One region of the Halobacillus sp. B23F22_1 genome, then DNA from elsewhere that is predicted to be linked to it. Evidence: riboswitches for the same ligand, from Rfam matches in the RefSeq annotation. Region 1 holds a riboswitch; each other region holds the start of a gene.
What was found. A riboswitch is a leader RNA that binds a small molecule or an ion and turns the genes downstream of it on or off. The one in region 1 is predicted to bind cobalamin.
Positions count from the first base shown of each region.

Region 2: it holds a riboswitch for cobalamin, as region 1 does, so the genes downstream of both, ACGTNH_RS09965 (DUF4430 domain-containing protein) here and ACGTNH_RS19350 (ribonucleoside-diphosphate reductase subunit alpha) in region 1, are expected to answer to the same signal.
Region 3: it holds a riboswitch for cobalamin, as region 1 does, so the genes downstream of both, ACGTNH_RS05410 (ABC transporter substrate-binding protein) here and ACGTNH_RS19350 (ribonucleoside-diphosphate reductase subunit alpha) in region 1, are expected to answer to the same signal.
Region 4: it holds a riboswitch for cobalamin, as region 1 does, so the genes downstream of both, ACGTNH_RS18045 (hypothetical protein) here and ACGTNH_RS19350 (ribonucleoside-diphosphate reductase subunit alpha) in region 1, are expected to answer to the same signal.

Region 1 is NZ_JBIEKE010000004.1:67,255-75,118, forward strand. It holds gene ACGTNH_RS19340 (hypothetical protein) at 1-368, opposite strand, end outside; gene ACGTNH_RS19345 (class I SAM-dependent methyltransferase) at 701-1,378, opposite strand; cobalamin riboswitch at 1,567-1,745, shown strand; gene ACGTNH_RS19350 (ribonucleoside-diphosphate reductase subunit alpha) at 1,891-4,119, shown strand; gene ACGTNH_RS19355 (ribonucleotide-diphosphate reductase subunit beta) at 4,132-5,172, shown strand; gene ACGTNH_RS19360 (P-II family nitrogen regulator) at 5,348-5,689, shown strand; gene ACGTNH_RS19365 (ammonium transporter) at 5,717-7,114, shown strand; gene ACGTNH_RS19370 (YndJ family protein) at 7,265-7,864, opposite strand, start outside.
Region 2 is NZ_JBIEKE010000002.1:429,242-437,105, forward strand. It holds gene ACGTNH_RS09960 (ATP-binding protein) at 1-899, shown strand, start outside; cobalamin riboswitch at 939-1,119, shown strand; gene ACGTNH_RS09965 (DUF4430 domain-containing protein) at 1,283-1,687, shown strand; gene ACGTNH_RS09970 (ECF transporter S component) at 1,693-2,208, shown strand; gene ACGTNH_RS09975 (helix-turn-helix transcriptional regulator) at 2,288-2,557, shown strand; gene ACGTNH_RS09980 (ferredoxin) at 2,592-2,840, opposite strand; gene ACGTNH_RS09985 (YpbB family protein) at 2,959-4,032, shown strand; gene ACGTNH_RS09990 (RecQ family ATP-dependent DNA helicase) at 4,010-5,539, shown strand; gene ACGTNH_RS09995 (CPBP family intramembrane glutamic endopeptidase) at 5,526-6,122, shown strand; gene ACGTNH_RS10000 (hypothetical protein) at 6,115-6,378, shown strand; gene ACGTNH_RS10005 (manganese catalase family protein) at 6,479-7,048, opposite strand; gene ACGTNH_RS10010 (spore coat protein CotJB) at 7,070-7,306, opposite strand; gene ACGTNH_RS10015 (spore coat associated protein CotJA) at 7,324-7,542, opposite strand; gene ACGTNH_RS10020 (MerR family transcriptional regulator) at 7,723-7,864, shown strand, end outside.
Region 3 is NZ_JBIEKE010000001.1:1,037,587-1,045,450, forward strand. It holds gene ACGTNH_RS05400 (TcaA NTF2-like domain-containing protein) at 1-1,218, shown strand, start outside; gene ACGTNH_RS05405 (DUF819 family protein) at 1,573-2,796, shown strand; cobalamin riboswitch at 3,296-3,479, shown strand; gene ACGTNH_RS05410 (ABC transporter substrate-binding protein) at 3,609-4,586, shown strand; gene ACGTNH_RS05415 (FecCD family ABC transporter permease) at 4,579-5,631, shown strand; gene ACGTNH_RS05420 (adenosylcobinamide amidohydrolase) at 5,624-7,087, shown strand; gene cbiB (adenosylcobinamide-phosphate synthase CbiB) at 7,087-7,864, shown strand, end outside.
Region 4 is NZ_JBIEKE010000003.1:631,935-639,798, reverse strand. It holds gene ACGTNH_RS18055 (bifunctional 2-methylcitrate dehydratase/aconitate hydratase) at 1-1,341, opposite strand, end outside; gene mmgD (citrate synthase) at 1,415-2,530, opposite strand; gene ACGTNH_RS18045 (hypothetical protein) at 2,582-2,800, opposite strand; cobalamin riboswitch at 2,963-3,165, opposite strand; gene ACGTNH_RS18040 (sodium/glutamate symporter) at 3,411-4,772, shown strand; gene ACGTNH_RS18035 (FadR/GntR family transcriptional regulator) at 4,793-5,503, shown strand; gene ACGTNH_RS18030 (alpha/beta hydrolase) at 5,525-6,424, shown strand; gene ACGTNH_RS18025 (DUF6282 family protein) at 6,408-7,307, shown strand; gene ACGTNH_RS18020 (FAD-binding oxidoreductase) at 7,343-7,864, shown strand, end outside.

The DNA.
Region 1 (7,864 bases):
AACGCTTCAGGAAGCTGAGTTGTCCCCGTCTTCTCAATAAAGTACTGGGCTGGATATATATTCACATCGACATCTCCAGCACCTGTGTAAACAACGAACAAGTCACTTGGTTTTTGTGCAATCCACTGCCCTTTTGAAAAAAGTGAAATTCTTAGTTTTTCAAGAGCAGAAATACCTTCTAGATGAACACCGAAGATGTCTAAAATCATTCTTCTTATTTCACCGGCAGAGATCCGCTCCCCGTAGTCTTGAAGGTAAAGATCCATCACTTCCACCTTAGATAAAGACTTTATAACATGCTCGTCTGCCTTCTGATCATTGGAACGTAAAGCTTTCAGAACTCGTTTCGTCACTTCCTCCGTATACACCTATTACCAACTCCTCAAGATGATACTCGCCATTTATTATACTAGAAAACGATGGCTGACTATAGATTAAAGGTACGTTTTATAATCTCTGCCGTTTCAACTGCGCTCTTATCCCTCGTTTTTATTTTCACATATTGTGCGGCCAACAGCGGTCACTTACAACTTCCTCCCCTAACTCAAGGGACCCCCGGGCAATCCCCATTGATGATTATCACTACGTTCTATTAACTGCAATTCTCCTTTATTGTTAAAGCACAGAACACTAGATCCAGGTACGATTATAGGTCTTGTCCCTATATGCATTCGAAGACCTAAGACATATCCCACAATAACTACTCCTTTTCAAATATAAATACCCACATGAACGTTAACGCTTGTTGTAATTCTCTAGGAAACGCTGTGACGTCCATTCCCTCTGCTTCTCTTTTAAACACACCATGTCCATCAATAAGCTTCAAGCCATTTTCTAACGCCAACTGTTCAAACTCCCACGGCATCATCGTATTACAAATTACCTTTTCCCCATAAACCCGACGGTAACTATTAATTCTAGGCTTCGCTGTTGGACCAAGTACTCCTACACATAGTTTCCCACCCGGTTTGAGGACTCGTTTCATCTCTGTTATCCCTTGATAAGGAACCTCTATCCACTCCAGGCAGTTAACCGCCATAATGGTATCAAAGCTTTCACTTTCAAATGGAAGTTGAACGATGTCCCCTTGCACAAAACGCAGGGTGTCGTGTGCAAGTCTTGATTTAGCCAATTCAATCATGTCTTCAGATAGATCTAAACCCGTTACTTCAAACCCGGCTTGTGCTAATTTATAAGAACCGTAACCGTCTCCGCATCCGAGATCGGCTATAGAATTGCCAATTTTTGCATGTTTCTTTATTAAAGGGATGATCGTTTTCCTGCTTCCGCTATCCCACATATTTTTACTATTTGCGTTCCAAAAAGAAGATCGTTCGTCCCACTGTTTTTCTGCTTCTTGATGCCAATTAAATGCCATTGCTCTACCTCCTGTTTATCAATCTCAAAAAAATCTCACCCTTCAATTATTCGATAGAACTAAGTATTTCTCCTTTATTTTTGTCCTTTCACATGCAAGTGCGCATCAAAAATGGTTGCACATTCCATTAATCTCCGTTATGCTTAGAACACAATATAAGCTAACATTAATTAAAACAAACACCATATATAGTATCCGCGAACAAAAGATGCCACTAGGCTTAATAGGGAATCTGGTGAAATTCCAGAGCTGCCCCCGCAACTGTAATCGCTCTTAAATCGGCAATCACCCACTGTGTGTTTCACGGGAAGGGGCCGGAGTAGAATTGAGCGTAAGTCAGGAGACCTGTCTTCATTCGCAGAAGTTTCAACTTCTTCGGGGATTGAGAAGATGAGACGATGGAATGAAGGCAGTTTCACTCTTTATGAGTCCTCTTTATTCCATGGTTTCATCCGCTCATTCATAGAGTGGATTTTTTTATGGATTAAATTTCTATTTATCATAGAGGAGTGATGGTATTGAGTACAATTGTGACGTCGTACTGGCAAGAATGGCTAAAAGCACAGGAGGAGAATTTTCCTGCACTGCCAATGAAACGAATCATCGAAAAATCAAAAGAGATTAAAGGAACCCAAAGCGAACAAGCTAAAGCTTTAATATTGGAATGCTTAGCAGAAATTAGTGAAACAGCTCCTAACTGGACGTACTTAGCCAGCAGCATTCACTTACAGCAAATGTATGAATCTTCGATTGCTAACCGCGGCACCGTGAAGGCATACCAAGGTTTTCATCATTTAATCGAAACGTTGGTTCAGGAAGATATCTATGACCCGAATCTACTTAGTCTTTATACAAAAGAAGAAATGGACGAACTTGAAAGAGCAATCGTTCCCGATCGTGATAGATTATTTACTTATATCGGGATTAAGACACTTGGCGATCGTTACTTAGCCCGTTCAAAATCCGGACTGGTCTATGAACTTCCCCAAGAACGGTTCATGGTTATTGCAATGGTATTAATGGCACACGAAAATACAGCCCGGCGTTTGGAGCTGGTCAAAGAATCTTACTGGGCCTTAAGCCACTTATACATGACAGTAGCCACTCCGACGCTTGCTAATGCCGGAAAGCGTTACGGTCAATTAAGCTCCTGTTTTATCGATACAGTAGACGATAGCCTGCAATCCATTTATGACAGCAATACCGATATTGCGAATTTAAGTAAACACGGTGGCGGTATAGGGGTATATCTAGGAAAAATCCGCAGCCGAGGCAGTGACATCCGAGGATTTAAAGGTGTTTCCTCAGGGGTACTACCTTGGATGAAACAATTGAATAATACCGCTGTTAGTGTAGATCAGCTTGGCCAGCGTCAAGGGGCAGTGGCCGTCTATTTAGACATCTGGCACAAAGATATCTTTCCGTTTCTTGACAGCCGATTGAACAACGGGGATGAACGCCAACGTACACATGACTTATTTACGGGTGTATCTATTCCTGACCTCTTTATGGAAGCTGTTGAACGTCGCGAGGACTGGTATTTGTTTGATCCTCACGAAGTACGAGACGTTATGGGCTTTTCATTAGAAGATTACTATGATGAAACGCGTGGAAACGGATCCTTTAGAGAACGTTACCAAGCCTGCATTGAAAACGACCTCCTTTCTAAAGAAAAGGTCCCAGCTATTGAGATCATGAAGCGAATCATGATTGGGCAGCTGGAAACGGGGACTCCTTATATGTTCTATCGTGATGAAGTCAACCGTATGAACCCAAACAGCCATAAAGGAATGATTTACTGCAGTAACCTTTGTACGGAAATCACTCAAAACCAAAGTCCGACTACTCAGGAAGAACAACGGGTTGAAGATGGAAAGATTATAACCGTTCAAACACCTGGCGATTTTGTTGTCTGCAACTTATCAAGCATTAACTTAGGTCGTGCCGTTCCTAACGATGTCCTTCCACGGTTGATCCCTATTCAAGTGAGGATGCTGGATAATGTTATTGATCAAAATACAATTCCGGTTCTGCAGGCACAGCTTACAAACCAGTCTTACAGAGGAATCGGATTAGGTACGTTCGGCTGGGCCCACCTGCTCGCTCAGAAAAAAATCGCCTGGGAATCAGACCAAGCGATTGATTATGCTGATGAAGTGTACGAGGAAATTTCCTACTATACGATTAAGGCAAGCAGTGAACTTGCCAAAGAAAAAGGAAGTTACCCTCTCTTTGAAGGATCCGACTGGGACTCGGGGAAATTCTTTGTTAAACGAGCGCTTGACCAAGACACTTCTCATGACTGGAAAGAGCTTCAGCAGGATGTGCACCGTAATGGCATAAGAAACGGGTATTTAATGGCGGTAGCACCGAATTCCAGTACATCCTTAATAGCTGGAAGTACGGCTAGTATTGATCCGATTTTCAAGAAGTTCTATTCCGAAGAGAAAAAAGATTTTAAAATTCCTGTAACTGCTCCTGACTTAAGCCCGGACACTTACTGGTATTACAAATCAGCTTACGATGTGGACCAGCATTCTAGTATTAAACAGAATGCCGTACGCCAAAAGTACATTGATCAGTCCATCTCTTTCAATCTATACGTCAAGAACACAATTCAAGCGAAAGAATTGCTCGCTTTACACATCGACGCGTGGAAGTCAGGACTGAAAACTACTTACTACACCCGTTCTACTTCCAGCCAAGGTGAATTTGACGAGTGTGAAAGCTGCTCATCTTAAGGAGGAAAAATAATGGATCATGCACTACAAAAACGAAAGCTCGTGGACCATCACGCCCCTAACGCTTCAACAGGTATCGTTAATGGCAGAAGCTCGAACGTTTTAAACTGGGATAATACTCGATACTCTTGGGCGTACCCTATGTATAAGACGATGCTGGCAAACTTTTGGATTCCCAGTGAAATAAATATGAGCAACGATTTAAAGCAGTGGCCCGAGCTATCAGCCCAAGAGCAAGCTTCTTTTAAAAAAATTATAGGTTTGCTCGCGTTCTTAGATTCGATTCAAACTGATTACTCCGGAAAAGTAGCTGACTATTTAACCGACTCAAGCGTTTCAGCTCTCATGCAGGTGCTCGCTTTTCAGGAAGTCGTCCATAATCAATCTTATTCCTATGTACTATCTACTCTTGTAGATCAAAGTGAACAAGAACGAATCTTCGAGTATTGGAAGCATGATGAAATCCTTATGGAAAGAAACCAATTTATAACAGACGGATATGAAGAGTTTGCCAATGATCCAAGTATAGATAAATTCTTAAAATCCGTAGTTTATGATGTTGTATTAGAAGGGTTATTCTTCTACGCCGGCTTTGCATTCTTCTATAATTTAGCTCGAAACCAAAAGATGGTCTCTACAAGCACGATGATCAACTACATCAATCGAGACGAGCAAATTCATGTAAACTTATTTGCCCACATCTTTAAAGAAACATTAAATGAAAATCCTCAACTCGACCGTGAATGGTATGAGAGTTTCGTTACTACAACTTTTAAAGAAGCTGCTGAGCTTGAAATAAAATGGGCTCAGCACATCATCGGAAACGAATTTCCAGGAATTCCGATTCATGATTTAGAAGACTATATTCGCTTTATTGCTAATAAACGATGCAAATTAATGGGCGCTGACAAACCTTATCCAGAGTATGCTGAAAATCCTCTAAAATGGATACGTGCTTATCAAGAAGTCGATGAAGGGAAATCAGACTTCTTCGAACAAAAATCCAGACAATATACGAAGGTCTCTGAAGATAATGGATTTGATGACCTTTAAAACTCTGCTACCCCTCCCGAACCACTTTGAAAGTGGTTCGTTTTTTTATGTAAACTTTCCTAACACGAAATAAAAGATAGGTGTTGATTTTTCTGATAATTTGGTTTATAGTAAGATTTATCATTACTTTATATGTTAGAAAAGTTAACACAAATTAAAAAGGAGGATGTCAACCATGAAAAAAGTAGAGACCATTATACGCCCCGAAGCTTTTCAATCGCTTCGCGAAAATCTTGATATTATGGGTGTTAAGGGATTAACCGTTTCAGAAGTAGCTGGCTGTGGTCAGCAAAAAGGACAGGAAGGAATCTTCCGCGGCAACCGATATGAAATCAAACTATATCCTAAAGTTAAGGTTGAAATGGTTGTCGATGAAACAGAGATAGAAGATATTATCGAAGTCATTACAAATACATGTGCAACAGACAAAGTGGGAGACGGTAAAATTTTCGTTTCTACGATTGAGGAAGTCTATCGAATTCGTACCGGTGAAAAAGGAAAAGCTGCCCTTATTTAATTTTATTCGGAAGGATGTCATGAACTAATGAAAAAAGTAATTCCATTATTATTACTAACCTCTCTAAGTTTTCCTGTAGTGGCAAACGCTCAGACCTCCACTACACCAGAAGCCGTTTTAGAATCTGTCGATATGGTTTGGATTATGATCGCTGCTTTTCTTGTCTTTTTCATGCACGCAGGATTTGCCATGGTCGAGGCAGGATTCACTCGATCTAAAAACGCATTAAACATCTTAATGAAAAACTTTATGACGATGTCAATAGCTGCTATTCTCTATTTTATAGTTGGATATGGCATTATGTTTGGTACCTCTGGGGGAGGTTTTATAGGTCTAAATGGATTTATGCTTAGCGGTCACGAAGACCAAGTTGGTTTCTTTGTCTTCCAGGCTGTTTTCGCTGCTACATGTGCTACGATCATCTCAGGTGCTGTAGCTGAACGAATTAAATTAAGCTCGTACTTAATGATTACTGTTGCTATGACGGCTTTCATCTATCCAGTCGTTGGTCACTGGGTATGGGGAGGCGGATGGTTGGCTGAGTTAGGTTTCGTAGACTTTGCTGGTTCAACCGTTGTTCACTTAACAGGCGCTCTTGGCGCCATTGTAGCTGTCATGTTCTTAGGACCGCGTTTAGGGAAATACAGTGGTGGTAAAGTCAATGTTATCCAAGGTCATAACATTCCGATCGGTGCGCTGGGTGTATTCATTCTTTGGTTCGGTTGGTTCGGTTTTAACGGCGGTAGTACGCTGGCTGCTGACCCTTCAGCAATTCCGGGCGTAGTTGCAACTACCCTTTTATCTGCTTCAGCAGGTGTTGTTGGTTCCGGAATGTATTCCCAATTAAAGTACAAGCGTATTGATGCTTCACTTACATTGAACGGGGCTCTAGCTGGGCTAGTAGGTATTACAGCAGGTACAGGAGACTTATCACCTATTGGAGCCATCATTACTGGTGCCATTGCAGGGATAATCCTTGTAGAAGGTGTTCAATTGCTTGACCGTAAACTTCACATCGATGATCCAGTCGGAGCGATCGCCGTACACGGCATTTGCGGGGTGTGGGGTACACTAGCAGTAGGTTTCTTCGCCCTGGAAGGTGGTTTATTCTACGGCGGCGGGTTTGACCTTCTTTCCATTCAAGCGATAGGAATTCTAGCTGTTATGGCATGGACCATGGGAACCTCCGCGCTTGTCATCTTTGTTCTTAAATCCGCTTTCGGTATACGCGTTTCTCGTGAAGAAGAAATCTCCGGATTGGACTTCGCTGAGCATGGCTCAAGTGCTTACGAGTCTTCTAAGAGTATCTTCAATGAGAATCCAAATGTTACGGACGTAGGAAAAGACTTTGGTGTCGGCTTGTTAAATAGACTTGATAGTTTAGAAAATAAAAAAGTAAAATCTAAAGAGCGTACAGCTCAATAAATCGCCATTTAAAAACCACCTCAAACTGAGGTGGTTTTTAAGTCTGTCGAAAAAGCGCCGCTTTCCGCGGGGCAAGACGGATGTGTTCTCTTTAACATAAATAATCCGAACTGATTTCTACACAATCATTCGGATTATTTTATGTTTTATTCAGTTTTGTCCCCTGCTCTTCTTCTCTTCAATTATATATTTTATTTTAAGAAAAGTAATCGAAAATACCTTCATCTCATGAGAAGCATTTAGCTTCCCTTTTGACACCTCTTTTACGTAAAAATGTTCACGCATCGGCAGTCGAATTGTCCAATTTCCTAGCGTTAGGTAAATGCCTTCATCGCCTTTTCCCCCTTTTCTTCTTTCGCTCGTTAAAATCAACCCACGTTCTCTATCATGAAGTAGACGCAGGACCCCCGTCATTATTCCTAATGGCAACGGTAAAGCTATATTTAAATACCTTTCTCTCCCATTAGCATGAGAAGAGTAAAGAGCCGTGAAAATAGAATCTCCCGTCTGTTCATTTTTCCTAGTCCAGGCCCGGACGCCTTCCCTTCCATCTTGGTCATCATCAATCGCTACAATTTCTCCAGTCATGGATACTTCCCCTGAGGGTGGTACATTTATTTGCCCCATTCTCAACGTCCATTTATTAATAAGAGTGGATAATCTCCGAAAACCCTTTTGCCAAAGTACGTGAGCTCTTAAAGAGAATTGATCCGTATGTTCATAAAATTGCCTTATCGTTGCACTTACTTT
Region 2 (7,864 bases), on a different contig from region 1:
AATCATCTAGAAAAGCTTTGCCTTCTCCGATGAGGAAACTCTTTGAGAAGGTAATTGAATTAGAACATGAGCAGATGACAGAGGTAATGCTACAGGGGCGCTCCTGGGTAATTATTATGACTCCCCTTTATGATCAAAATCATATTAGAGGAGCTGTAGCTGTTCTTCGTGATATGACAGAAGAACGAAGGTTAGATAAATTAAGAAAAGACTTTATTGCCAATGTTTCTCATGAGCTGCGAACTCCAATTTCTATGCTCCAAGGATATAGTGAAGCAATCGTAGATGATATTGCTGAATCAAGAGAAGATAAAAATGAACTGGCTGCTATTATTCACGATGAATCGCTCAGAATAGGCAGGTTAGTTAATGAATTGTTAGATCTGGCCAGGATGGAAGCCGGTCACATCTCCTTGCGTGTAGAAGAAATAGAAGTTGAACCTTTTGTTGAAAAGGTTTTACGCAAATTTAAAGGGTTAGCTGATGAGAAACAAGTAAAGCTTGAGCATCATATATCAGTAAATGAACCCTTTATACGAATTGATGCTGACCGTATCGAGCAAGTATTAACGAATTTGATAGATAATGCGATTCGACATACAAGCGTAAAGGGCTACGTGTCAGTGGATGTGAAAACAGACAAGGAATTATTTATACAAGTGACTGACTCAGGATATGGAATTCCTGATGAAGACTTACCATTTATATTTGAGCGATTTTATAAAGCGGATAAATCCCGAAAGAGAGAATCCTCGCAAAAGGGTACAGGGCTGGGGCTGGCCATTGCCAAAAATATTGTGGAAGCTCATAAAGGTAATATTCAAGTTCATAGTAAAATAAATGAAGGAACAACATTTACTGTGCAAATTCCTAATGAAAAGGATGATTCAGAAAATTAGATTGCTATTCTCGACAGGTTCATGTAATCTAGATAAAGAACTTCATAGCATGATGTTGGTGCCTGAACTAGGCTGAAAAGGGAATCTGGTGTAATTCCAGAGCTGTCCTCGCAACTGTAAGTGTAGACGAACGGAAATAACCACTGTAACTTTATTATGGGAAGGTTTCTTAGTAGAAAGACACACAAGTCAGTAGACCTGCCAAGATCACTCGTTTCAAGGCTTCGGGGATTGAGCGTTTGAGGCAGCCATAAGGTATGAATTTATGATTTATTCCACTTGGTTTGTCTTTAGCCTGCCCTTTGTCGAAAAGGGCAGGCTTTTTAGCGTTGTACATATCTATAAAAGCGTTGAAACAGTAATTATAGAAAGGAAGATCAACAATGGGAAAAAGTATTCAAGCATTATTGTTTTCACTCGTAGCTGCTGCTTTTTTAGTAGGATGTCAGGCAGAAGAAGAGACGAGTAACGAGCCTTCAGAGGAAGCGAATCAGCAGGAAGAAGTTACTATTGAAGTGGAAGTTTCAGAAGATGAAGGGGAAGAGGTAATTTCTACAGAAGAACATTCGGTGGAAGAAGGCACAATTCTAATGGATGTTATGGAAGATAATTATGAAATTGAGCAAGAAGAAGGTTTTATTAATAGTATTGAAGGTATAAGTGCTGAAGATGGAGAACAAAAAGCATGGATGTATACGATAAACGGGGAAGAAGCTTCAGTAGGAGCTAATGAATATGAAGTGGAAGAAGGAGACGAAATTAACTTCGATTTTCAATCATGGGAATGATGTAAATGAAGACTTATAAAATTACGTTAATCGCAATGCTGGCTGCGCTAGCAGTCGCTGGAAGAATAGCAATGGGTCATTTACCCAATATTCAGCCCGTTACAGCTATTGTTATATTGACGGGATTTTGGCTAGGTCCTTTTGCGGCTGTTATTATGGCATTTTTAACCACTTTTTTATCGAATATTATCTTAGGGATGGGAATATGGTCGATTTGGCAAGTCGTTTCATGGTCTGTTATAGGAATGATTGCCGGGTTGCTAGGTAAGTATTGGTCTACCATTCCATTATGGTGCTTAGCCGTATACGGTTTTTTTAGCGGAATCTTTTTTGGTTTTATGATATCAGTGACAATGTACACGGCAGGCCAGCCATTCTGGGGATATTATTTAGCTGGTCTTCCTATGGATGTTAATCACGCGATTGCTAATACCGTATTCATTGCCCTATTATCACCTGTTCTAGGTACCTTATTTAACCGGTATCAAAAAAGAAATCTTTCGCAGAAGGCTGCCCATTAGAGGCGGCCTTTTTTATGATCCATAGAATAATAGAAGCGTATCTGATAAAATAAAAGGAGTTAAGAAGGAGAAGGTAAGAATGGATCGCTGCGAGATAAGAAAAATAGTTTCGCTCAAACTAAAACTTGTACGGGTTGAGGCAGGCTTTACCCAAAGCTCTATGTCCCAAATGATCGGACTGTCGAAAAAAACGCTTGTTCAAATTGAAAAAGGTCGACTAGTAGCAGGTTGGTCTACAGCTGTCACGGTATGTGCTTTGTTCTCTGAGAGCCGGATATTAAGAACGGCTCTGGAAGATTCACCTATAAAGGTCATAAAAAGACTGGGCTTTAATGAGTGGGAGCAGTAAAAAAACCCCTCTCTAAAGAAAGGGACTTTTTCGTTCACTCAAATCTCAGCGGATCTCCGTTAAAGGGCTTCTCTTCAATCTTGATTGAGTCTGTTGGACAACCTTCGTAAGCATCTTCCATGTCATCCTCCAAATACTCTGGAACTTCTTCCAAGCCTTTATTTTCATCTAGAACGACATAGGCTAACCCTTCATCGTCATAGTCAAATATATCTGGAGCGGCTGCACCACAGGCCCCGCATGCAATACAAGTGTCTTGATCTACTATCGTATATTTAGCCAAATTCATGAACCTCCTTTATGTTTTACCTCATGAAGATTGACTTAGAGGATCAATGCCATAGGTTTATTGTAAATTGGTAAACGAGACATTTCAATACCTAAGGAAAAGAGGACGTTACATGTTTGAAGCAATCTTGTTGAAATGTATTCTTTCGTTAAGAGGAGAGCGTTCTATTTCAGGTGTCTATCATTTGATTCAAGGGAAGCGCTCTTCACAAACATTACAAGATGCTAGAATCTATGAATTAGACCGCTTATTTGGTGTATACCCCCAACTGAATAAAGAACAAGTAAATAATGTAATGGAGCAGATGGTTAATAAGGGATGGATAGAAGTAAACGAAGAAGGTATGCCAGTAATAAAAGATGCGGGCGTGAATCACTTATCTTCTTCTATTATTAATAAGAACCACTATTTTAACGGTATGGTGTATCATCGCCACGTAACTATATTCGAAAAAAGGTTACGGTTGCTTATTCAAACCGTCACTTGTACTAAAATAAACAACTTATCCTTTCTTCCTATTGAAGAAGATTCAGCCATACAGCAATGGGTGAAAATAAAATATAGAGAGAATCGTCTTAACGATTTAGCAAATTCTCTTTTTGAAGAAATAAACGCATTACTACTTACTGTCCATGATAAAGAAGCTGAACTGTTTACAGCTCGGTTAACGGGCGGCAATTTGACAGGAAGAACGAGAGAGCAGCTAGCTTTACAATATCAAATGATTAAAGAAAATGTTGATTTAAATATTCGGCATACATGGTTTTATATCTTTCAGAAGGTCATAAAACATCCTGGCTCGTATCCTGCTCTTTTTTTAGGTATGGAAGGGTTACAGACGAGTGAGCTCATCACTGACTCGGCTAAACAAACCTATGAATGGCTCAGACGAGGTTTTGAGCTTGAAGAAATTTGTAAAAAGCGAAGATTGAAATTGAGCACCATACAGGATCACGTGGTAGAAGCCGCATTAGTGATGCCGGCGTTTGATATCACACCTTTTATAACGATTGAGGATCAACAAACTATTGGCCGGATGCAAGATGAATTAAAAACCAATAAACTAAAAAACTTATATGAATCATTGAATAAAAAATATAGTTATTTCGAACTGAGATTAGTACTTGCCAGAACAAATTATGCACAAAAGGAGAAGAATACTCATGGGCAGCCATCGACTTCTTGATTATTTAAAACAGCATTTTGGGTATTCGAGTTTTAGAGAAGGACAACAGGAGATTATTGAAGATGTACTAGAGGGAAAAGATGTATTAGGAATTCTTCCCACTGGTGTCGGTAAATCACTTTGTTTTCAGTTACCTTCTTTACTGCAGAAAGGTACCACTATTGTAGTGTCGCCGTTGATTTCTTTAATGGTTGATCAAGTTAAACAATTAAAAGCTAAAGGTTTTAAATCTGTAGTTGCTCTTAATAGCTTTATGGAGCTAAAAGAAAGAAAGGCAGTTTTCCAATCTTTACATAACTATCGTCTCATTTACTTGTCTCCGGAAATGCTGCAAAATCGTACAATTATTCATGAATTAAAAAAACTATATGTCGAATTGTTTGTTATTGATGAAGCACACTGTATTTCCCAATGGGGACATGAATTCAGGACAGATTACTTGAAGTTAAGCCAAGTGGTAAAAGAATTTGGAGATCCTACTATTCTTGCGCTAAGTGCAACTGCTACGCCGGAAGTACAGGAAGATATTAAATGTCAGCTGAAAAAGCTTGACATGGTTTCTCATATTTATAGAATGGACAAATCAAATATGAGTTTTGCGGTGGAGGATGTTCTTTGGCACCAAGAGAAAGTGGAAAGAATTAAGTCAATTGTCTCAAACAAACCCGCTCCGACTATGATTTATTTTTCTAGCCGTAAAGCAGCTGAACAGGTTGCAGCAGAATTGACTCTTTCGCTCGATCAACGAATTGCTTTTTATCATGGCGGGATGGAAACCATGGATCGATTGCTTGTCCAACAACAATTTATGAAAGATGAACTTGATGTTATTTGCTGCACAAGTGCTTTTGGCATGGGGGTAAACAAACCCAATATTCGCAGAGTCATTCACTATCATTTTCCAACTCAAATTGAGTCATTTATTCAAGAAATCGGTCGAGCTGGAAGAGACGGAAAACCATGTGCAAGTCTAGTACTGCACACCCCTAATGATCAGGTGCTTCCTCAGAGGCTTTTAGAGAAGGAACTGCCACAAGAGGAGGACGTAGAGCGCTTATTGCGCTGGCTTGCACATAAAAACGAATTGCTCATAGATGAAGAGATGACTGAAATTTTACAACTGGCAGAGTCGCAATGGAATTTTCTGAAATATCATTTGGAATACCATCATGTAGTAAGTAATCGAATGATTCAACGCCATCCAGATTTAATAGGATTACGCGCTAAGATAAGCAAGCGCTTAAAAGAACGATGGCTCTATAAAAATAATAAATATAAACAGATGGTCAACTGGATTCATTGTAGTGGTTGTCGACGAAAGCAGTTGTACGCTCCTTTTCAAAATGAAATATCAAGACCTATTGTGACGTGCTGTGATTACTGTGGTTTTTCTATAGATGATCTCGAAATATATGAAGAGCGTGTAAGCTCAGTGGATACAATTGAAAATTGGCAAGACAGGCTTAGAGCATTATTTCTTCAGGAGACTACCAATGACGAAACGTAGTCAAAGTGATTTTATAAACCAGCTCTCTACTCGTCAAATTACCAAACACTTAATCATTACTCAGATCATTTTATTACTTGTTGCTGTCCTGGCGAGTTTAATATTGTTTCAAGCTCCGCTCAAAACATGGCTTTCTCTTATTTCTATACAAATAACGGAGGTTATATTGTTAGGAGCGCTTCCAGCTGCTTTAATTTTATCTATTGACTTCACACTAATGAGATTTCTTCCTGAACGTTTTTACGATGATGGCGGAATTAACCAAAAAGTATTTCAAAATCACAGCATACTAAACATTTTTTGGTTAACACTGCTTATTGCGGTTTGTGAAGAAGCTTTATTTAGAGGTGTCATCCAGACATCATTTGGCTATTTCACAGCAAGCACTTTATTTGCACTCATACATTTCAGGTATTTGAAAAAATTGGTTTTATTAATTTCTGTTTTATTTGTTAGTTATTTTCTTGGTTACATGTATGAAATTACAGGGAACTTACTCGTGACCATCACGGCTCATTTTCTCATCGACTTTATTTTAGGCGTGTGGATTTCGTTGCGAAATGGGGGGAGAAACAGTGAGTGACAAAATTGATACGACTGAACATGGTGAAAAAGTAGAAACAGTTTTAGACTTACCTTCTCGATCTGAGACACATAGAAAGGAGAAAGCTAGTGCAAGATGGAGGTTTAGTCTATTATGGTTTAAGAGCTTACTGGGTATCTTTATAATCTTAATATTACTGATTCTTACTCATCCTTATTGGAGCAGCTGGGTAGACAAATATAAACTAAAGAATGAGGATCCCGTTTCTTACATTGAGGAGATATCTATAAAATAAAACAGCTCCCAATTAGGGAGCATAAATTAAATATCATATCAGTTCAAAAAACCGCTAGAATCCTGTGGGAATGTGGAATAAGTTTTCTTAAGGCTTGTTATTAGAAAATATGCTTGCGGTTTTGTTCTTGTTTTAATATCTCCACTGCTTCTCTAAAACGTTGGGAATGTACAATTTCCCTCTCTCTTAAAAATTTCAAACTGTCATTTAAGCATGGATCATCTGACATATTGATGATCCATTGATAGGTTGCTCTTGCTTTTTCTTCAGCAGCGATATCTTCGTATAAATCAGCAATAGGATCTCCTTTGGCTTGAATATAGGTTGCCGTCCAGGGATTACCTGCCGCATCGTGATAAAATAAAGCATGATCATGGTTGGCGTAATGAGCTCCTAAACCTGCTTCTTTGAGTTGCTCCGGTGTAGCGTCTTTCGTTAACTTATAAACCATGGCAGCAATCATCTCGAGGTGGGCAAATTCTTCTGTACCGATATCGGTAAGCAGCCCGATCACTTTATCTGGTATTGAATATCTTTGGTTTAAGTATCGAAGGGCTGCAGATAATTCACCATCTGCACCACCGTATTGTTCAATGAGATACTTGGCTAATCGCGGATTACACTCACTTACCTTTACCGGATATTGTAACTTTTTTTCGTAATACCACATAAGGATCCTCCTTTTTAATATTTACATCTGCCAGGGCCAAGGGGGCTCGTTCCAGCTCCATGGATAGGAGGAAAAACTTCCTCCGAACTGCCTCAACGGTCCGAATTGCTGTTCATACTGTGACTTTAATTGTTTACTTTGTGCTGCTAACTGGTTAAACTGTTGTATGGCGTTATAATCTTGTGGATGTGTATCCAAATATAAAGTGAGTTCGACTAACGCGAAATCTACTTGTTGGATTTGTTCCATTTGTTTCATTTGCTCTCGACTCGGCTTCACTTGCTTTCACCTCGAATCGGCGTCGGGTACGGATCAAATAAAACCGGCCACAAAGTTCCTTTAAATAGTGCTTCCTTCAAAGGAAACTGAGGAAGACCAGTAGGCTGAAAACCTAAATATAAATTCGGAGGCGTTTGATAATACTTCCATTCGATCGGCGGGCAAGGATCAGCTGTGCTAGCATACGGATGATACCATTTTATAGGGGTATACATATCCATCACCTTTCTTAACAGTCATACCTTCACCATATGATGTAAAAACTTGTCCTATTCGGTTTAAGACTTAATTCAAGGACACGGTTGAATTGGTGTTATACGAAGAATATACAAACTTTACACAATGATAAAACAAACACTATAATTAATGTAAAACCTTCTAGTGGAGGGAAGATAATGCCAACACCAAAAGCGAAATATAATATTAAAGCAGTTTCCAATATGCTGGGCATTCAAGCGGGCACACTGAGAGCTTGGGAACGTAGATACCAAATTATCCGGCCTGCACGAAACAACGCTGGTCATCGCTTATATACTG
Region 3 (7,864 bases), on a different contig from region 1:
CTTCTTATAAGTGCTCACTTTATAATTTCTAATTTATTGGACCTGATGAAAACGATCCAGGGTATGGATCGCGCCATGACTGATCAGAATGTTGATGATTTTTTCAACTACGTAGAACTAGAGGGAGAGGCCTTCATTCATAAGGAAGAGTACATGGAGTATGTAAGAGACTCAGATTGGGAAAATATTCGTTATCAATTAACAGAATCGTTTGAGTCTAAAGATGATCAATCATTTGATACGACGATAAGGGACTACGATGGAAATCCGTTATTCTCTGTAAAAAGAAATGCTGTTGTCCCTGGTTTATATCACACGTACGATATTAAAGCTATACCCGTTGAACTACTGGGCACTACCAATTTAAAAAATACTCAGATCACTTTTAACGATGAAAAGATTGAATTAGAGAATTCAGAAGAAATTACAACCCTGGGGTGGGCCTACCCCGGCGAATATACAGTCGAAGGCACAGCATCCAATGAATTTGGCGAGTTTCATTATCAAGAGACGATGACAGTGTACCCAAATGAAACGCAGGAAGCCGAAGTAGCTATCTCGTTTCCGACTGAAACTTACGCCATTAACACAAATCAAGAAGAAGCCATTTTATTTATAAATGGAGAAAGCACAGATCGTTCCCTCGGCGAGTATACAGAAATCGGACCTTTCCCAGAGGGAGAAATAGTAGACCTCCATGCGGAATGGGAAGATGAAAATGGAACTATTCATAAATCAGAAGAACTTGATGCCAGCTCAAACATTTGGGGTGGACCCACTTTTTATTTCTATCCAGAAGAAGAGGAAGTTTATGCCTCTGAGCAAACCACTGGCATGGAAGCAGAGGATGAAGGGGACGACAATTTTGATGCAATTGAGGACTTTATGATCGGATTCTTAAGTGACAGCGTTAACGCATTGAATCACGGTGACTTTTCAATGGTTGCTTCTTCATTTACTGAGGATGGAGAAGGAAAAGCAGAGTATGAAGACTTCATTGACTCTAGCGGTGACCGCATCGAAAGTGAAACCTTTCTGGGTGGAGAATTACTTGACTACGAAGAGAAGGAAGAGGGCTTTATTGAGGTTGTTATGAGTGAAAACTATGAAATTACTTACACGGATGGCGAGTACAAGGAACCGAGATTGGAAGGAACATATCTCCTTAAAGAGGATGAAGGAGATTATAAAGTAGACGTGTATGTGAATATTGATTAGAAAAAAGAGACTGGAGATAGAGGTGAAAAAATGAACATTCTAATAAGGGCAAATCATTAGCGCAGTCAAAATGCGAAGACGTCAGAGGGAACAGCTCGAACCGAGCGCTTCTTTCTGAGGTAGCTGAGGCGGGTCCATGAAGAGTGAATCATTTTGAGGAAGCGATGTTTAAATTCTCTTTACCATAAATCATTCGGACTGATTTCTCCAGAATCGTTCGGATGATTTTTTGCTTTATTCCGTTTGTCAGCCTGTTTTGTTATAGAGAGCAAAAGCTTTTAGGTTTTTGTTGTAATGTGTTGCTGATTTCCAATAAAAACCTTAGAATGATATACCAAAACAGGAGGTGGTTCCATGGAGAACAGTTTAGTTCAACCAGATGATGTATGGATATTGTGGGCATTTCTTGCAGGATGGGCTGCAATCAGTATTTACTTGGAACAAAATTACAAGTGGGCATCCAAATTTTCCGGTGCAATTATTGCTTTAGTCGGGGCGATGATTTTAGCGAATGTTGGAGTAATCCCATTAGAATCACCTGTGTATGATACGGTTTGGAATTATGTTGTGCCACTGGCTATTCCGCTTCTTTTGTTTCAAGCGAATATTCGTAAGATATGGAGTGAAAGCGGCCGGTTATTATTGTTATTTTTCCTTAGTGCTGCCGGTACTGTGGCAGGATCAATCATTGGTTTCTTTCTTTTAAAAGACGTAGTTCCCGGTCTAGATCAGGTAGGGGCGATGATGACAGGGTCTTACATAGGGGGCGGCGTGAACTTTGCGGCTTTGTCTGCTAAGTTTGAAGCACCTGGAGAACTCGTTTCCTCTGCTGTGGTTGCAGATAATTTAATGATGGCTGTTTATTTCTTCATACTAATGGCACTGCCGGCAATTGGCTTTTTTACTAAAAGGTTTAAGACGCCTTATATGGATGAGCGGTCTGAGTCTGATGTGAATGAGAACGACCAAACAGATGCGGCCTCTTACTGGGGTAGAAAAGAAATGTCGCTTCAGGATATAGGTTTGGCTGTTGGTAGTTCATTTGTGCTCGTGGCTGCTTCTTTTACAATTGCCGATTGGTTTGGTGAACTTATTCCAGCAGGTGAGGATGTTAATATCCTAAGTAATGTACTAAACGGAATTCTAGGTGATGGATATTTAATGTTAACTACATTGACGATGATTGCTGTTACTGTGTTTCCAAAGTATTTTGAAGGGATTCATGGCGCTCAGGAAATAGGCACATACTTGATTTATATCTTCTTTGTGGTCATAGGAATTCCAGCGTCAGTTGTGCTTATTTTTCAAAATGCTCCAATGCTGCTGGTGTTTGTATTTATTATCGTGATGAGTAATATGGTGGTTTCTTTTGTCTTAGGACGCGTCTTTAAATTTAGCCTGGAAGAAGTAATCGTTGCGTCTAACGCCAATATTGGCGGCCCGACGACAGCAGCTGCGATGGCGATTGCGAAGGGATGGACGAAGCTGGTGGTGCCGATTCTCTTAGTCGGTACACTCGGTTATATTGTAGGAAACTATATCGGTACAGGTATTGGTGTCTGGTTCAGTAGTTTTTAAGTAGTGAATAGGACAGGACAAAGTGCATTATCGCTCCCTCAAAATACTTGAGTTTACTGGATAAATTCTATCAAGCCCCACGCATTACTTGTCGGGGGATGCTTTCCGCGGGCACGGCCTCAGCTAACTTGGTCAAGAAGATCACTTGACCCAGTGGATCCTCGGCTTGCGCTGTTCCCGCGACGCATCACAGGACGTGGCCGGTTTTAATCGACCAGGCGTCAACCCCGAACGCTCATCGCAGTATCAACAGAGATCAATTTAACACCCATTCGAATGTTTAAAATATCTGCTCTTATGAACCTTCTATATGGGGGCTGGTTAGAGAACGATATAAGATGAAAACGAAGAACAATCAACTGAAGCATAGATACTTATGTATCGGCTTCTTATTTTATTGGGAAAATAATTAGTAAATGGGAGAGGAAGACGTTTATACAATTATTATAGGTAAACCCGTGATTTTTCCGAATTGTTCATTTAAAATAGAAAGGAATAGAATATCGTCGAAAAAATAGGCGTGATGGACGTTTCATCACTTAAAAGGGAAGTTGGTTCGATTCCAACGCGGTCCCGCCACTGTATTTGCGAGCGATCTGCATAATTCCACTGTGTGTAAGCATGGGAAGGAGCAGCAAGCGATGACCATAAGCCAGGAGACCTACCTATTTTTCTTCACCAAAACCCTACGCGGATAGGAGGTGTGATCAGAAGCGGCTTGCCATAATCGTGCAGACGCGTTGGTTACGTATACACATCTAAATGTAGGATGTGTTTTTTTGTGTTCATTTTTATAAAAAGGGGAGATCGTTATGAAAAAGTACTGGCGTTACATAGGGGTTGCTTGTTTATCCGCTGGATTGCTCATGGGATGTGCAGACGATTCAAGTGAGGAATCAAATGATGAAGCACCGGAAGATAGCAATGAAGAAGCTTCTGGTGAAACGAGCTATCCGTTAATAGTCGAAGATGCGGTGGAAAACGAAGTAGAAATAGAAGAGGATCCTGAGCGCATTGTCAGTTTAATTCCGAGCAATACGGAAATTGCGTTTGAGCTTGGCGCAGGCGATGAGGTCGTCGGTGTGTCAGAGAACGATAATTACCCGGAAGAGGTATCGGAGCTTGATCAGGTCGGGGGTATGGAAATTAATGTGGAAAAAGTAATCTCCCTTGAGCCTGATTTGGTACTGGCCCATGCCTCCAGCGCGCACAATTCACAGGAAGCACTTGAACAGATCGAAGAGGCAGGAATTGCCGTATACGTTGTTGAAGATGCGGCCAGCTTTGACGGGGTTTACGACACGATCGAAGCTGTTGGTGAACTCGTGAATGAGCAGGAAAATGCGAAGGAAATCGTAAATAGCATGCAGGAAGACGTTGAGGCAGTAGAAGAACAGGCTGCAGAAGTCGAAGAGTCGAAACGTGTGTTTGTCGAGGTGTCTCCTGAGCCGGAAATTTATACAACTGGGACAGGCACATTTATGAATGAGATGCTTGACATGATTCAGGCGGAAAATGCGGCAGCTGATGAAGAGGGCTGGGTGCAGATGAATGAGGAAGCTGTCATCGACATGCAGCCGGACACGATTATTACGACGTATGGTTACTACACAGAAGATCCAGTAGAGCAAGTGTTAAGCCGTGAGGGATGGGAAGAAGTTCCTGCAATTGAAAATGAAGAAGTCATCGATGTGCACTCTGACCTTGTCACCCGCTCAGGACCGCGGTTAGTAGAAGGGTTGAAAGAGCTGGCAGAAGCGGTTTACCCTGACACATTTGGCGATGAGTAAATTTTTCACCTACGCAGGATCTCTACTGGTATTAGCCGGTGCGATCATAGCCGCGGTAGGAGCGGGCAGCGTGTCTGTTCCACTTCCAGATATTGTAAAAGTGATTATTGCTCAAGTAACACCTTTTTTCCCACAGGTGGATACTGTTCATGCCAGTATTATCGGGGATGTCCGGCTGCCGCGTGTTTTATTAGCTGGTCTGGTGGGGGCCTCGCTTGCGATTTCAGGCGCAGCTTTTCAAGGACTTTTACAAAATCCGCTGGCTGACCCTTATACGTTAGGTGTTTCATCAGGGGCTTCCGTAGGGGCCGTGCTCGTCCTGTTCCTCGGTCTTTCATTTCCCATCTTCTCAATGGTTACGCTGCCGGTTATGAGTATCTTAACGGCCGTACTAGCGCTGCTGTTTGTCATTACGTTTGCCCGCATGCTTGATCACACCCTGTCGATTGAGACGCTTATTTTAACAGGAATTGTGATGGGATCTTTTTTAGGCTCCCTCATTTCTTTAATGATTGCCTTAACTGGCGATGAACTGCGGCAGATCGTAGGCTGGCTGCTAGGAAGCGTCGCAATGAGAGGCTGGAATTACGTCAGTCTGCTCATTCCCTTTTTTGTAATCGGGTCACTTCTGCTCTTAATTCAAGGACAAGAGCTTAACGCGATGTCTTTAGGAGAAGAACGGGCGAAGCAGCTCGGCGTTCCGACCGAAAAACGAAAAGCGGTTATTTTGCTGGCCGCTTCAATATTAACAGGAGCTGCGGTTGCGGTTTCAGGAACAATTGGATTTGTAGGACTCGTCGTGCCTCACATCTGCCGGAAGATATTTGGCGTCGATCACCGCCATTTACTGCCGCTGTCATTAATCAACGGTGCGACGTTCTTAATTTTAGCTGATCTCGTATCACGCACGATTATCGCTCCCGTTGAACTGCCAATAGGTGTGATTACTTCACTAATTGGAGCTCCGATCTTTGCGGTTATTTTGTATCAGCAACGAAAAGAACGCAGCACACCGTTTAAAAGGAGGGGACCTGCACATGATTAAAGTGAAAAACGTATGCGGCGGTTATGAGGAGAAGCCGATTGTTGATCATGTTGATTTTTTCGTTTCAAAAGGCGAATTCTTTGGCGTGGTCGGTCCAAATGGCTGCGGTAAGACAACGTTGTTTAAGATGATGAGCGGCGTCCTCCCTTTATGGAGCGGTACAGTATCGATAGATGAGAGGACCATAGATGAATACGATCGAAAAAGCCTGGCACGAAAAGTGGCAACCCTGCCGCAGATCCAGCAGAGCTACTTTACGTACAGCGTGTATGAGACTGTAATGATGGGGCGGTATGCATACCAAACCGGCTTGTTTAAACAGCCTTCTGTTGAAGATGAAAAAGTCGTTGAGCGCATTTTACATCAAACGGGCTTAACACAAATGAGGCATCTGCCGATTACGGCGTTAAGCGGTGGAGAGCGGCAGCGTGTGTATTTAGCACAGGCGTTAAGCCAGGAGCCTGACGTATTACTGCTTGATGAGCCGACGAATCACCTTGATTTCAGCTATCAAAAGCAGCTCCTTGATGAATTAAAAAAGTTAACGTTAACGGATGAGTTAACGGTCGTATCTATTTTCCACGATTTAAATATTGCCAGCCTGTATTGCGATCGGCTGCTCCTTATGGAAGAAGGCAGGATAAAGAAGATGGGGACACCGGATGAAGTTATGCAGAAGGATCTGCTTGAAGGGGTTTATCAATCGACAATCGACGTGTATGCGAATCCGTCTGTTGCAAGCCCTCAAATGAATGTCATGCCAGGTTATCTATCAACTGCATTTTCACAGCTGTCGCCGGAGTCTTTACAAGTCAGTAAGGAAAAGCTGCTGTTTCAGACGAAGCGGCCATTGAAAACATTCTCCTCAGCTGTGGTTGGTGCCGGATTTGGATGGTATCAAAACTTCGTGAACTATCACGTTGAAAAAAGCTTTAGATGTGATTCACCCGAACGATTTATGAAGGGGAAATTTCGCGAGTGGAAGCTTCCTGAACACGAAACACTGGCGATGATGACAGCAGCTTATGTAACAAACTACGCGAAGCGCTATGTATATGAGAACGATTTTACACTCCTTGTCATAGTCACAGCAGGAACAAGTAATGCCGTTGATGTGCTGCATGGAGCGAAGCACGGTTTTATTGCCGCGCCAGGAACCGTCAATACGTGGGTTTTTGTTGAAGGAGAGCTATCTGAGCAAGCTTTTATTCAAGGGGTTGTAACGGCAACAGAAGCGAAGACGAAGGCTTTTTCAGATTGTAAAATAACCGATCAATTAACTGGCACAAAGGCGACTGGCACTTCCACCGACAGTATTCTGATTGCAAGTTCACAGACGGGCCAGCATGTCGAATACGCAGGACCTGTGACGCCACTCGGAAGAACCATCGGCCGCACGGTATTTGAAGCTACGGTGGAAGCTATTGAGAATTCGTTAAAAGGAAAACGTGTATGATGACGCATTTAACGTCGATAACGCTCGCATTTGTGCTCGATCTATGGCTCGGTGATCCGCGCTGGCTGCCTCATCCGGTCCGATTGATCGGCAGAATGATCGCTTATTTTGAGGGAAAGTGGAATCGCGGAAATTTTCGCCGTATAAAAGGCGTAGTAATGCTTATTGTTTTATGCATCGTCGTCTTTTTCCTCTCGTGGACAATAATTTGGGCGGGTTATCAGCTTCACATGGCTGCTGGTATCGCTGCGGAAACGCTGCTCATTTGGACGACGATTGCTTCGAAAGGATTAAAGGAAGCGGCAATGGACGTCTACATCCCTTTAGTGGAAAGAAATTTACCAAAAGCGCGTCACAACTTAGCGATGATCGTCGGGCGGGATACCGAGCAATTAAACGAATCAGAGATTGCTCGCGGAGCCGTAGAAACAGTGGCCGAGAATACGAGCGACGGCATTACGGCCCCTCTCTTTTTTGCCTTAATCGGAGGTGCGCCTTTAGCGATGCTGTACCGTGCCGTGAATACTTGTGATTCTATGGTCGGCTACCGGCACGACCGATATGTGAAGTTTGGCTGGGGATCAGCGCGTTTTGATGATGTATTGAACTGGATACCGGCCAGAGTGACGGCATTGCTTCTGCTTATTGCAGAAAAATCTTCCCATGTTACTTTACGAATGCTTCGTGAGCAGGCGAGGCGTCATCCTAGTCCAAACAGCGGCTGGGGTGAAGCTTCATTTGCTCTCTTACTAGGTGTACAGCTGGGTGGTAAAAACT
Region 4 (7,864 bases), on a different contig from region 1:
GCGTGTCTTCAGGTTTTCCCGGAATTTATTTAAAAGCAGCGGCAGGCCTTCGTCACGGCGTCGTCGGTGACCAATTGGATATTCTATACTTACTTGTTCAGTGTGGGACCCGTCATTAAAGAATACTTGAACAGCGTTGGCTATCGACCGTTTATCAGGATCTAGATAATCTTTGCTGAATTGTTCGTTTTCTATGGTTTTCATTACGTTTCTCAAACGGTCGATTTCAGGGTTGCGGGCTACTTCATCTTCATAATGATCCGCATTTAACGTTCCATAAAGCAGGCCGATGGCAGTAATGTATTGTAAACAATGGTCACGGTCTGCCGGATTATAAAGCGGTCCTTCTTTATCAATGATTCTAATCGCCGATTCATGGGTCGTAATCGTTACTTGTTCAATGTCCTGGATTCTACCTTTAATTTGCTCATGCAATTCGATCGCTGCTTCAGCTGCAGTCTGTGCATGGAATTCAGCGGGGTATGATATTTTGAAAAGTATGTTCTCCATCACGTACGAGCCAAAAGGGCGGGCAAGGTTCAACTCTTTGCCGCCGAAAAGAACATCCTGGAATCCCCATTCAGGAGCAGATAAAGCTGTCTTATATCCCATTTCTCCCTTCATCGTCATCAAGGCCAGTCGTACCCCGCGGCTTGTGGCATCTCCGGCTGCCCACGATTTCCGAGATCCGGTGTTCGGTGCATGACGGTAAGTCCGCAGACTGGAGTTATCGATCCACGCTTGTGAAACGGCATTGGTCACGTCTTCTTTGCTTCCCCCTAACATAGCAGTTACAACAGCCGTGGTTGCAACTTTTACGTAGAGCACATGGTCCAGTCCCTCACGGTTGAGGCTGTTTTCCAGGGCCAGAATCCCTTGAATTTCATGGGCTTTAACGATATTTTCAAGAACCGAATCCATTTTCAGTGGTTTCTTTCCTTCAGCTATACGTCTGCGGCTGATATAATCAGAAATCGCTAAAATTCCGCCTAAGTTGTCAGAAGGGTGACCCCATTCTGCAGCCAGCCATGTATCATTGTAATCCAGCCAGCGGATCATACAGCCTATGTTAAAGGCTGCGTGGACGGGATCAAGTTCGTAAGACGTTCCTGGAACGCGTACGCCATTCGGTACGACTGTTCCCGGTACAATTGGTCCTAAGTGCTTCGTGCATTCGGGATAGCGCAGGGCTAAAAAACCACAACCTAACGTATCCATTAATACATATTGTGCCGTTTCTAAAGCTTCCTCGCTGTTTATTTCTCCATAAACAGCATATTCGGCGATACGCTCCAACACCTGGTCTGCTGTTTGGGGTGCAGCTGCTTTTACTTCTGACATCTTCATCTCCACCTTTCAAATCTATGTAATGAATATTGATGAAAACGGCCGGGCAAGCCCGGACGTTTTACTATTAAGGATGCAGGCCGCGCGGACCGGTATAGATAACCCTTGGTCTAAACAATTTGTTGTTGGAATACTGTTCAGCCACGTGGGCGCAGATCCCCAGGGTTCGTGCCGCAAAGAAGATCGGGGTGTACAAATCTATCGGGATGCCTAACAAATAGTAAACAGGCGCCGCATAATAATCTAAATTCGGATACAGACCTTTTTCTTCTTTCATCAGCTGTTCTCCTGCTTCACACATCCCAAAAAGATCATCGCGTTTTCGCTCGGCGGCAAGTTCACGTAGTGCTTCCTTCATCAGCGCCGCTCTTGGATCCATTTTCTTCATATAAACACGATGACCAAAACCCATCACTTTTTCTTTGTTTTTTATTTTTTCGTAGAGAAGACTGCGGAATCCATCTGTCGTTCTTCCTTCTAAGAGCATGTGCATGACGGCCTCATTTGCACCACCGTGAAGGTTTCCTTTCAAAGAAGCTACTGCCCCGGTTAGAGCTCCATAAATGTCAGCATTTGTGGAAGCAATCACGCGGGCTGTGAATGTTGAATTTGGCATTTCATGCTCACTGTACACCATTAAAGATTGATCAAAATATTTAGCTTCATCCGGGGTTGGTTCTTTTCCAGTAATCATATATAAGAAGTTAGCACTGTAAGGAAGTTCCAGTTTTGGTTCTACAATTGCTTCGTCGTGAAGAATGTGGTAGCTGTTAGCTGTAATGTTAGGGATTTTTGCCAGAAGGCGGAGAGCGGTTCGATTGATTTCATATTCTCTGCGTTCATCTAAATTCTTCTCATATCCTGAAAGCGCGGAAATTCCTGTTCGCAGGGCATCCATCGGGTGAGTTTCTTTTGGAAGCTTGCTGAACAAAGAGAAAAAACGATCCGGGAGTTTATATTCTGCTCTTAATTCCTGCTCAAGAGAGGAACGCTCTGATTTCTCCGGCAATTCACCGTCTAATAATAGATGAACGATATCAAGGTATTGTTTGTTTTGAGTAAGCTCAATCAGATCATATCCTCGAAGGACAATTTCTTCAGCATCAACATCTAAATAAGAAAGCTTTGTTTCTGTTGCAATTACCCCGTCTAAGCCGGGTTTATAGGCTGTTTGCTCTGGCATTAGAATCCTCCTAATTGCTCAAAATAGTAAACGCTTTCAAAAAGGGAAATATCAATCTTTTAATACCAACTGCTTACCTACTATTTCTTTATGGACAAACACATAGGCTTGCTCGAGATATTTAAGTTCTTGATGACCGTCGTCCTGTTGAATAAGCTCTTCTTTAATTTGTTCATAAACCGTCTCTAAGGTACGGGGAACAGAAGAAACCATGTAGTTCATAATACGTGATTTGAACTCATTTACGTAAAACTCAATGGAAGCGCTCAAAATATACACCTCTAGTCAAATAGAAATAAAGCCATTAAAAAAACAACTTCCAAGAGAAGTTGTTAAGTTGAGATCACAGTTATCCGGAGAAAGTATCATAAGGAGACATACCTTGCCATACTCTTTCCACTCGCACTTAACACCCCCTATCCTCGTAGGTATTGATGTTCGTTGAAACAGGCAGGTCTCCTGGCTTATGATCAACACTCCCTGGATCCTTCCCATCCTCGTTTTATAACGAGAACAGTGGCCTTCCAGTTCGCTCCCAAATACAGTTGCGGGACAGCATCGGATTATCACCGATTTCCCTTTTAAGCAGTTAAACACGAATAGCGCTTAGCCGCACCTTAATCAAAATCTTATTTAGTTTTGACTTTTTCAATATAACAAAAATTTTGAAAATAAACAAATATTTCTAAAGAGCGTTAAAATTGGTGCAAATCTCATCGTTCCTTTTAGCAAGTGTATATGAGAGGTTACAAATGGGTTGCATTAAAATTTTTTGAAATTTATTAATATTTTATATTTACACGGTCGATTATCATGTTGTATATTTATCATACAAATTATGATAGCGCTTTCTTTTTTTGAGCGTTAAGGAGGTAAGAAATTGTCCATATGGGATTTAGCCATTGATGTAGGATTGATTTCAGTTTTATTGTTAGTTGGGGTTATATTACGGGCAAAGCTTAAAATTGTACAAAAGTTATTTATTCCAGCTAGTATCATAGCGGGAGTGGCGGGGTTGACTTTGGGACCTAATGGATTTGATCTGCTCCCTTTTTCAAGTCTCGTGAGTAATTATCCAACCGTATTGATTGCTGTTATTTTTGGTGCGATTCCAATAGGAGCGGCTAAAGTAAATTGGAAGCAAACGTTTGGACGAGTAAGAAATATGTGGATATACTCGATGCTCCTGACCATGCTTATGTGGGGCGGGGGAGCGATGATTGCTTACATACTTTTAGCTAACCTTTGGGATATTCCGAGCGGGTTTGGGTTGATTCTTGGTGCTGGTTTTCTCGGTGGCCACGGAACGGCCGCAGCCGTAGGTGAAGCTTTTAGCGGGCTTGGATGGGAAGAAGCCACAGCTCTTGGTTATACTTCAGCTACCATTGGTTTGATTTGTGCTATTCTCGGTGGTCTGCTGCTAATTAAAATGAACGCACGGAATAATCAAACCAACTTCATTTCAGACTTTGAGGATTTACCAAATGAATTACGAACGGGGTTAGTTCCTGCTAATCTTCGTCAATCATCGGGTAGTGATACTGTTTCCAGCAATTCGGTGGACCCATTATTTTTCCACATTGCCTTACTTGCTGTTGTTGTAATGTTTAGTTACTTCTTACAGGAAGGAATACAAGCGATATTCCCGCAAGTCAGCATCCCGTTACTAAGCCTTTCATTCGTGGTCGGCTTACTGATTCAATTGTTCTTAAATACAACCAAAGCTAATGAATATGTGGACAAACGTGTAATTGACCGCATAAGTGGAACGGCAACAGACTTGATTGTTGCGTTTGGGATTACATCTATTAATCTAGCTGTGGTAGCAGCTTATGCCTGGCCTCTTATAGCTCTCTTTATTTTTGGAGTGATATGGGCCTACTGTATTTTCAGGTTTATTGCACCTCGTGTCTTCCACCGTCACTGGTTTGAAAATGCCATTTTTGGATGGGGATGGAGTACAGGAACCGTCGCCATGGGAATTGCCTTATTGAGAATCGTAGATCCCAAAACTAAAAGCAGTACCCTGGACGACTACGCTTTAGGATATATCGGCATGGTACCAGTCGAGATTTTAATTATTACTTTTGGTCCTATCATGATGATGGCCGGGACTGGTGGTTTATTCTCTCTCATTTTATTGGGAGCGAGTGCGGTGCTTATTATCATTGCCGCTAAGTCAGGCTGGCTGACTTCAATTCAGGAGACAAGAAATATTAGCAGAGATTCTAATGTTTCATAAAGAAAGGATGATCCTCTTTTATGAAAATAGAACGAAAAAAAGTGTCGATGCAGGTTTTTGATCGTATCAAAGAATACATCCATAAGGAGAATATGCAGCCTGGTGATCGGTTACCTACCGAAAAGCAGCTTTCCGAGATGTTTGGGGTCAGCCGTACTCCAGTCAGAGAAGCGTTAAGCGTACTCGAAGCAAGCGGATTAACCGTTTCGAAGCAAGGTGGAGGCAGTATTATACAGGCAGCTTCTTTAACTAATTTAATAGAAGAAATACAATTTGAATTCGTAGATTCGGAGGAAATATTAAACTTACTGGAAACAAGGATCATTCTAGAAACCGAAGCTGCTCGCCTGGCCGCTGAACGTGGCACGGCTGATGATAAGTTAATCATTAAGAAAAAACTGGAGGAGCTTCGCAGTTCACAGCATGATAATCGTGTGGGAGATAAAGAGGATATTGCCTTTCATAATGCTATTGCACAAGCTTCCCATAACCCGATTCTTGTTCACAGTGTCGAGAACCTTACTACTCTCTATGACAAAGCAATTCGTTTTTCCCTTAAGAAAAATATGGGAATTTCCGAAAAGCGGGCTCAAGTACTCAGTGAGCATGAACGCATTTATACAGCCATTCGATTGGGCAATGGAGAACAAGCCAGGGAGGAAATGTACCAACACTTAAGTAATGCATGTCAAAAATTCAAGCATTCATTTGACCAGGCATTGAATTCTTAATTTATAAAGGGAGAGAGAATGATGATCGAAAAATCCGTACAATTTTACAGTGAAGGCTACAAGTTACAGGGGACCATTTACTTGCCCGACAATTATGAGAGTAAAGGAAACCATCCGGGGATTATTGCTAATTCAGGATATCAAGGAGTAAATGAATTCTATCCAAAAATGTTTGCCCAGGCTTTGACGGAAAAAGGATATATTTGTTTCGGCTTTGATTATCGAGGATTCGCTGACAGCGAGGGGGACCCTGCTCGTGTCATCCTTGAGGAACAGGTGGCTGATATTCGGAATGCCTTGACCTTTTTGCGCGCTCAAAGTGAAGTTGATCATGAACGAATAGGCTTGATTGGATGGGGCATGGGGGGATCGAATGTTGTTCGTGCAGCAGAGAAAGAAGATGTGGCAGCAGTTGCCGCTCTGAATGGTTTTTATAATGGAGAGCGCTGGCTGAAAACTATCCATTCTTATGAAAATTGGCTTAAAGTTTTGGAAGTCGTATATGAAGATCGAATAAGACGTGTAACGACTGGAGAATCACAACCTGCAGATCCATTTTTACACTATCCTTTAGACCCTCCTACGCGCGAATACGTGCAAAAAGAGCTGGCTTCTAAGAAAGGGTTCGGGGGAGAGACTCGTATTCAATTCACAGATTCGATTCTTGAGTTGGATGCGGAGGCAGCGGCTGAAAACATGGAAGATACTTCGCTGTTTGTAGCCCACGGTAAAGATAATGTGCTCCATCCGGTCGAAGAATCTTTATCCCTGTACAATAGGGCTTCTTGTCCGAAGAAATATTATGAAATAAATGGGATGCATAACGATTTTATGTACAGTGATCATCCTGAGTTTACTGCATTAGTCGAAGAACTTCATCTGTTTTTTGAAGAGGCGTTAAGCTATGAATATTCCAAGTAAGGCTCAAAACACATATCATCCATTATTAAAGGGAGCTTATGAACTTCATGTTCATAGCTCTCCTAGTGCTTTTCCAAGGATCCAGACCGATTGGGAACTCGTAGAAGAAGCAAGGAAAGCAGGCATGAAGGGATTGGTAATAAAAGCGCATGAAGGAGTCAGTTATGATCGAGCCACCCTTATTCGCTCCCAAATGCCAGACATGAAAGTCTATGGAGGTTTAGTTTGTAATCTTTTTACAGGCGGATTGTCTTCTCATGCAGTAGATATGGCATTGCGTATGGGGGCAAAAATCATCTGGATGCCAACCATATCAGCGGAACAGCATGCCAAGTATTTTGCAGAATATCGTCAGGAACGATTTTTCAATAGTGAAAATCCTCTTGGCGATTCTGATTCTTGCTTAACGATTCTAAATGAAAGTAATGAAGTGAAGGATGAAGTCAAGAGAATTCTGTATTTAATTGCTTCTTACGATGCCGTTCTTGCAACAGGACACCTTTCTCCCCATGAAGTTGATCTTTTAGTAGAAGAAGCTTTAGACATCGGGGTGAGGCGGATATTGATTCAGCATGCTGACTTAGGCATTGCCCAAATTCCGATGGATTTACAGAAGAAACTGTCGTCTCAAGGATGCTATATTGAAAAATGTTATTTAGCTTGCGGGGAAGATTTTAATAATATTACAATTCGTCAAATGGCTGAATCTATTCAAACACTGGACTCAAAGTCTTGTATTCTCGTCACAGACTACGGACAGCCTCATAATCTCCCGCCTGTCCAGGGGCTGAGTGAATTTGTTACTGAGTTATTGAAAGAAGGAATAAGTGAAGACATGGTAAAAGAAATGATAGCAGCCAATCCTGAATCGCTATTATTTTAGTGTGCTGAAAAGGAGCGTAAAGTGTGAGTAATTGGATGGAAGATCTCAGAGAAGTAATACCAGGCCGTCAAATAATGACTGAAATAGCAGATCGATATAGTTATAGTTTTGATGCTTCTTTTGGTGAATATCTTCCTGACGCAGCTGTTCAAGCTAAAAATAAGCAGGAAGTCGTCCATATCGTGAAAGTTGCCAACCAATTCAATATCCCTATTTATCCTCGAGGGCAAGGAACGTGTTTAAGCGGGGGGCCTCTCCCAGTTCATGGCGGAATTGTACTGGACCTTTCACAATGGCCTGAAGAAATCGAACTGAATGCTGACGATTTGACCGTTAAAGTATCCCCTGGTGTGCTAACTGCTCGTATAAATGAAGAAGCAGAAAAGCACGGCCTCATGTATGCGCCTGATCCAAGCAGTGCCCATGTAGCTACCATAGGGGGAAATCTTGCTGAAAATTCAGGGGGGCCTCGGGGTCTGAAATATGGCGTGACGAAAGACTTCGTATTAGGACTGGAGCTTGTGACCCCTGAAGGAGAAGTGATACGGACAGGCGGA